Regions from separate parts of the Peribacillus sp. TE19612 genome, predicted to be linked through region 2. Evidence: a T-box and tRNA genes for the amino acid it is inferred to sense, from the RefSeq annotation. Region 2 holds a T-box; the other holds one or more tRNA genes.
What was found. The T-box of region 2 lies ahead of glyQ (glycine--tRNA ligase subunit alpha). A T-box ahead of a tRNA ligase gene usually reads a tRNA of that ligase, here a tRNA-Gly.
Positions count from the first base shown of each region.

Region 1: it encodes a tRNA-Gly, which carries the amino acid that the T-box ahead of glyQ (glycine--tRNA ligase subunit alpha) is inferred to sense. The anticodon was not compared.

Region 1 covers NZ_JBWCCL010000003.1:88,790-92,633, reverse strand. The annotation lists gene queG (tRNA epoxyqueuosine(34) reductase QueG) at 1-742, opposite strand, end outside; gene ACZ9AO_RS06385 (B3/B4 domain-containing protein) at 848-1,516, shown strand; tRNA gene ACZ9AO_RS06380 (tRNA-Gly) at 2,382-2,455, opposite strand; gene ACZ9AO_RS06375 (YbjN domain-containing protein) at 2,648-3,061, opposite strand; gene ACZ9AO_RS06370 (NADP-dependent oxidoreductase) at 3,498-3,844, opposite strand, start outside.
Region 2 covers NZ_JBWCCL010000002.1:358,050-361,893, forward strand. The annotation lists gene era (GTPase Era) at 1-683, shown strand, start outside; gene ACZ9AO_RS05035 (YqzL family protein) at 783-926, shown strand; gene recO (DNA repair protein RecO) at 960-1,712, shown strand; T-box leader at 1,771-1,947, shown strand; gene glyQ (glycine--tRNA ligase subunit alpha) at 2,045-2,941, shown strand; gene glyS (glycine--tRNA ligase subunit beta) at 2,928-3,844, shown strand, end outside.

The DNA.
Region 1 (3,844 bases), on a different contig from region 2:
GACAAACGGTCTGGCATGTATCACATCCATACAAACGATTGCCTATTTTCGTCCTGAACTCATCCGGAAGGAAACCTTTTGTCTGTGTCAAGAACGCAATGCAACGCTTGGAATTTAGCTGCCCGCCCTGAACGAGCGCTCCAGTCGGGCAAACATCGACACATTTATTGCATGTCCCGCATTGATCTTCCATCGGTTGATCCGGTTCAAATGGCAGGTTGGTTATCATGTCTCCCAAGTATACATAAGACCCGAATTCCGGTGTGATGATCATACTGTTTTTTGCACTCCAGCCAATACCTGCTCGCTCAGCCACTGCCCTATCCGATAACTCACCCGTATCAACCATGGACTTCATCATTGCCCCTGGCACTTTATCTTTAATGAAATTCTCAAGTAACTGCAATTTATTACGGAGAACGGTATGATAATCCGTTCCCCAAGACGCCCGGCAAAAGATCCCGCGGCGTTCACTTTTTGTACTTTGCGGAGCATCCTTCAATTTCGAAGGATAAGCAAGCGCAATCGAAATGATGGATTGCGGTTTATCGAATATCAATTCAGGCCTTACCCTTTTTTCTATATCGGCTTCTTCAAACCCTGACTGGTAATCCAGTTCCTGTTGACGTATCAGCCGACCTTTCAGTTCGGTGAAAGCCGTAGCCGATGTAAAGCCGATTTTATCGATGCCGATTTCCTTACTATATAAAATCACTTCTTGCTTGAATGAGTTCATATCCATATTAATCACCTACGTTCATTCATTATTCCCATTGAAGTTTGAATCCATTTCAAACCATTGCTATCTATGATAAACTAATTGCAATCATTTTTGGAGGTGAAACGGTTGGAAATTACTGTATCAGCTAATCTTAGCAGTAAAATCCCTGAATTCAAAGTCGGGGTCATTACATATGAAAACATCGAAGTCGGTCCCTCCCCGCAAATGGTGAAAGGAAGACTTCAACTATTTCAGGAAGCTCTTTTCTTCGACCTTGAAGAAAAGGAATTGACCGACTTTTCCGGCATTAAAGTGTGGCGGGAAATTTTCAAGGCTACAGGAACGAACCCGTCACGGTATCGTCCCTCCGTGGAAGCCCTTTACCGTCGAGTAAAAAAACAGAATTACTTGACACCCATCCATTCGGCCATCGATTTGAATAACTTCTTCTCACTGTTATATGAAGTTCCGATCGGCATTTATGATGCTGAAAAATTAACAGGAGACATCTCAATTAAGATTGGCGAGGGGTCAGATGGGTATGACGGTTTGAACGGCCGCTTGAATTCCATGGAAAATATGATTACCTCAGCCGATCATGCTGGCGCATTCGGAAGTCCTTACGTTGATTCAGAACGCACGAAAGTCACCGAAGAAACGAAAAAAGCTATCCAAATCATTTATTTACAACCCAATACTCCAATCACGGAAGCAGATCAGCTGACGAAATCCCTGATGGACATGTTCCTTGAAATCCATGGTGGTGAAGGGACTTACTCGATTGTAGAAGGATAATTAAAAATTGAACGAAATTAAACCCTTTCCACAATCGGAAGGGGTTTTTTATGATTTTTCCAATTAATAAAACCAGTCCTCTAGTATCCTTTTATTCAACCGATCGATCCCTACCAAAAAGGCAATAAAGATCACTGGAATTTAAGAGCATAAAGGATCACAAAGTCTTAAACTTGATTTGGGATGAATCTAGCCTACGGACTATTCTTAAATTACATTCCAGTTGATTCCAGAAACCCGCTCCCTCTCCGCCGACTGTCTGCCAAGCCTCCTCGACGTAAACGTCTCCGGGGTCTCGACTAGCCAGTTACTCGGCTGGAGTGTCGCAAATTTCTTCCATCCTTTAAGGGTTACTGTAAAAAAAACTCTAGGATCACCTCGTCTTAAACTTGGTTCAGGTGTGTCCAGCCTACTGTTTTTCTGAAATCTCATTTCAGTCGATTCCAGAAACCCGCTCCCTCTCCGCCGACTGTCTGCCAAGCCTCCTCGACGTAAACGTCTCCGGGGTCTCGGCTAGCCGGTTTACAATGGTTACTTTCTGCCTTTCGATTGATAATAATCGATGCTACATAAGCCTGGCACGCCTTTCTCTTCCCCATTAACAAAAAAAGCACAAACTTAGTCAAACTGATTCTACTAACGTAGTTAATCAAATTGACTACGTTTGTGGTGCATCGAAATCCCCACACTCCCGGATGAAGGATAATCAAAAATTAAAGTCCATTTTTCGGGTATGACATACTGTATTACCGCTTCGACGAAATGCAAAAAAAAATCCTACTGTAAACAGTAGAATTCTTGTAATAATATTTAAACGCAAAGCTTCGTTCTCCAGGTAACGAAACCCTACGTTATGAGTATGTATTGGAGCGGGTGAAGGGAATCGAACCCTCATCATCAGCTTGGAAGGCTGAGGTTTTACCACTAAACTACACCCGCATATTCTTGTAGAAGTTTGTCGAATTACCAATCAACAAAATTAATTATATAGTCTAATGTGAAAAAATGCAATAGTTCTTTTTAAAAAAAATTAATAATTAGCGTATTGTAAAATTAATATATTCATTCACTCTAGTAAAAATGTTAAAAAGTCCCCTGATTGAAGAGAACTTTTTCATCCTATATGGTGATTTAAGACCAAATGACTTCCATTAACCGCGGATAAACCTGCTGTGCCGTTTCAAGCAGCATGATTAACTTCCTGAACGCCAGATCCGGTACGATATCACCCTCAATGGAGTATGAATACCGAATGGAAATGGTCCCATTTTCCTCATACAGCTTAGAATACCTAAAATTAGCATTATATTCATTCAATAGTGTATGTATTTCCTGTTTCTTTTCAGGATTCTTCAACTCGGCGACGTTAAAGCAAAATAAGTCCGCCACATTTTCATCTTGATTGAAAGCAAATACTAAAAGGACCTTCCAGCCATCCTTTAACTTTTGCTCAGCCCTAAAAAAGGTGGTGCCATCTTCATTCAACTCATTCATATAGATTTTCTCACTACTTAAAAAATCACGAAATTTAGCAACGTTTGACATGGTTCATCACCTTTCTCTTTGTAATTACATTTTATAATGAAAACTGGCATTTTTACAGACTTTTCTATAAACCTACCAATTTCATCCTATTAATAAGGCCGAATAATCACTCATTTAAAGAAAGGGAGTCAAATATGAACTCCCATAATAGGATCAATTAGATTGATTAGCCAGTTGCTGCTCCGCAAAACTGAAGCGCATCTTGCAGGTCCAAAATTCCCTGGCGGATTTTTGAGTATCCTTCAAAGGGTATATATGTCGCAAGCACAAAGCAATATCCTTCATATGGATCAAAAGATACCACTAAAGGTAAAAAGGATCATATTTTAACTTGAAAGGAAAACGGCCTTTCCCCGATTGAAATCGAAAAAAGGCACTTTTGTATAGGCTTAAAAATCACAACGAAGGACCTTCCTCAGCTTTAATTCCATAAAACTTATAGTTGAGCGAATTCGGGTTCCGCAACTTTTACAAGCTGTTTTCCGAGGTTCGTTCCTTTAAACAAACCTAAAAATGCATCCGGTGTGTTTTCGAACCCTTCAATAATCGTTTCTTCATACTTCAGCTTTCCTTCTTGAAGCCACTTACCTAATTCCGTAGCACCCTCCTGGAATCTAGCGGCATAATTTCCAACTGTGAAACCTTTCATTAGTGCACTGGTTTTGATCATTGCCGATTGCAGACGCGGTCCTAGATCTTTTCCTTCCGCGTTATATGAGGAAATCGCCCCGCATAATGGAATTCGGGCATTCGCATTCAAAAGTGTAAAAACAGCATCGGACA
Region 2 (3,844 bases):
TCATGATGAAAGTGGCAACGAATACATTGAAGGAAGTCGATTTGATTCTCTTCATGATCAATGCGACTGAAGGATACGGACGCGGGGACGAGTTCATCATCGAAAAACTTCAATCCGTAAAAACGCCTGTTTTCCTGGTCGTAAACAAAATCGATGCGATGCATCCAGATGATTTACTTCCGATCATTGAAAAATACCAACAGCTTTACCCTTTTGCAGCAGTCGTTCCGATTTCTGCGCTTGAAGGAAATAATGTGGATACTCTGCTTGAACAAATCAAAGAGCATCTGCCTGAAGGTCCCCAGTTCTATCCAGCTGACCAAGTGACCGACCATCCGGAACGTTTTATCATTTCCGAATTGGTCCGCGAGAAGGTACTGCACCTGACACGGGAAGAAATTCCACATTCAGTGGCTGTTGTCATCGATTCAATTAAAAAAATGGACAATAGCGACACCATCAATGTCATGGCGACTATCGTTGTCGAACGGGATTCACAAAAAGGCATTGTCATCGGAAAGCAAGGGAAAATGCTTAAAGAAGTCGGCAGCCGTGCCAGGGTGGATATCGAAAACCTATTGGGTTCTAAAGTTTTCTTGGAACTGTGGGTGAAGGTACAGAAGGATTGGCGTAACAAAGCAAGCCAGCTTCGCGATTATGGCTTCAATGAAAGCGAATATTAATTAACAAAATTTACGCATCATGAAAGTTAGGAAAACGGTCAAGCTAATCATATGGTCGGATATTCATATTGCTAGTTAAAAATGAAAGGTGGGCTTTATATGTTGGATTTTACCTGGGAATTATTCTCTGAAACAGGTAATGTGGACACCTATTTGCTGTTTAAGGAGATAGAAGTCGAGAGACAGGAAAGACACTTGGGATTGAATGATGAGCTAGCAGAAATTGATTTTCCTGTTTCATAGGTTAGCCTTGGCGAGCATGGGTGGTGTCTTGGTATGCTCCAAAAATGTGAGGGCATTGTCATAAGGCGAACTGCATATGGAGAAAATAACAAAATCATTACTATATATACCCGTGAGCTAGGGAAAATTGGCGTCATGGCGAGAGGGGCCAGTAAACCTAACAGCAGGCTTTCAGCCGTCACACAGCTTTTTTGCTCCGGGTATTTTCTTGTAACCACATCAACCGGACTCGGCAGTCTTCAGCAAGGCGAAATGGTCGATTCACTCCGTTTCATAAGGGAGGATCTTTTTGCCACCGCTTATGCTTCATATATTGTTGAATTGCTTGATAAAAGCGTCGAGGATAAGAAACCGAATCCATATTTGTATGAATTGCTTTCGCAAACTTTGCATTACATAAACGAGGAATATGACGCGGAGGTTTTGACATTCATTTTTGAAATGAAGATGCTGCCCGTCAATGGGATTAACCCAGTGCTGAATCAGTGTGCAGTATGTGGTGAAACGGAAGGGGAATTCTCTTTCTCGCTTCGGGAAGCGGGCTTTATCTGTCACCGCTGTCTGGGGAAAGACCCTTATCATTTTAAAATTTCACCTGCAGCCGTCAAATTGCTTCGGATTTTTTATTATTTAGATTTATCAAGGCTCGGAAACATTTCCGTCAAGCCTGAAACGAAAAAAGAACTGCGGAAGATCATCGATGCATATTATGAGGAATATTCCGGTCTGCTTTTGAAATCAAAAAAGTTCCTGAAACAGATTGATACGATGAAAGATATGTTTTAGGTCCTGACCTATTGACATTCCATGCTAGTTTGTATAAAATTCTAATCATCAAAATAAGAAGATTGCGTTGATGGAAAAGAGTATCTGTCATTCTCCATAAAAAGCGAACCCGGGACGGTGGAAGCCGGGATATGGATTTACAGGGAAGGGCGTTTCCGGAGCATGTTGCTTTGAAAAGAGGCCGTTTTGTAAACGGCAATTAGGGTGGAACCGCGGGTATACTCTCGTCCCTATGCATTTCGCATAGGGACGGGAGTTTTTTGTTTGCCAAAATGTAATGGGTTTCCGACCTTTAATCTTAAAAAGCCGTTTAAATAACCTGGAGGTGTACGATGAATATTCAAAATATGATTTTAACGTTACAAAAGCATTGGTCTGAACAAGGCTGCATATTGATGAATGCTTATGATGTCGAGAAAGGGGCAGGAACGATGAGCCCATACACGTTCCTGAGAGCCATTGGACCGGAGCCTTGGAGCGTGGCTTACGTAGAGCCTTCCCGCCGTCCTGCTGACGGTCGTTATGGTGAGAACCCTAATCGACTGTATCAGCATCATCAGTTCCAAGTGATCATGAAGCCGTCGCCTGACAATATCCAAGAGTTGTATTTGGATTCATTACGTGCTTTAGGGATAAATCCGCTCGAGCATGATATTCGCTTTGTGGAGGACAATTGGGAAAATCCATCCCTAGGGTGTGCCGGACTCGGTTGGGAAGTGTGGCTTGATGGAATGGAAATCACGCAATTTACATATTTCCAACAAGTGGGCGGCCTTGAGTGTAAACCGGTTTCCGTGGAAATTACATACGGGATCGAACGTCTCGCCTCTTACATTCAAGATAAGGAAAACGTATTTGACCTAGAATGGACAGATGGATTCACTGTTCGCGACATATTTGGTCAGCCGGAATACGAACATTCGAAATATACGTTCGAAACCTCCGACCTTGACATGCTTTTTCAGCTTTTCACGATGTATGAAAAGGAAGCGCATCGACAAATGGAAGAAGGACTTGTACATCCTGCGTATGATTATGTTTTGAAATGTTCCCATACATTTAACCTTTTGGATGCCAAAGGTGCCATCTCGGTGACGGAAAGAACGGGTTATATTGCCCGGTGCCGTAATTTAGCGCGTAAGGTTGCCAAAACCTTCTATGAAGAGCGGGAAAAATTAGGCTTCCCGATCCTGAAAGTGAAAGGGGATAATACAAATGAGCAAGCGTGATTTGTTATTGGAGATTGGATTGGAAGAGCTGCCTGCCCGTTTTGTGACAGCATCAATGAAACAGTTGTCAGATAAAGTGCAGCAATGGCTAACGGAAAAAGCGATAGAATTCGGGACGGTTGAAGCTTTTTCCACACCAAGACGTTTGGCCGTATTGGTGAAGGACGTGGAAGAATCCCAAAAGGATATCGAAGAAGAGGCAAAAGGTCCGGCCAAAAAAATCGCGTTGGACAGCGAAGGCAACTGGTCTAAAGCAGCATTGGGATTCGTCAGGGGTCAAGGCATGACTTCAGAGGACATTTATTTTAAAGAACTCAAGGGTGTGGAATATGTCCATGTGAATAAATTCATAAAAGGACAGCAGACCGTTCAGCTTTTATCTGAGCTTGCTGAAATCATCAGCGGCATGACGTTCCCGAAAAATATGCGCTGGGCCAATCAGGAGCTCCGCTTCGTCCGTCCGATTAAATGGCTGATTGCCTTATTTGGCAATGAAATAGTGCCATTCAGCATTGCTGATGTGGAAACGGGCCGTGAAACAAAAGGACATCGTTTCTTAGGCAATAGCGCCAGCATCGAGCAGCCGCAATGGTACGAAGATACGCTGAAAGAACAATTTGTAATGGCAGATCCAGATAAACGCCGGCAAGTTATATTGGATCAGATTAAAGAGCTTGAGCAGGAGAAAGGCTGGATCATCCCTGTCGATGAAGATCTGCTTGAAGAGGTAAATAATTTGGTAGAGTATCCAACGGTGTTATTTGGACATTTTGAAGAAGAATTCCTTGAGCTTCCTGCTGAGGTACTAATCACATCAATGAAGGAACACCAACGTTATTTCCCAGTTAAAGATCAGGAAGGGAACTTGCTTGCTTACTTTGTAACCGTGCGCAACGGCGATGA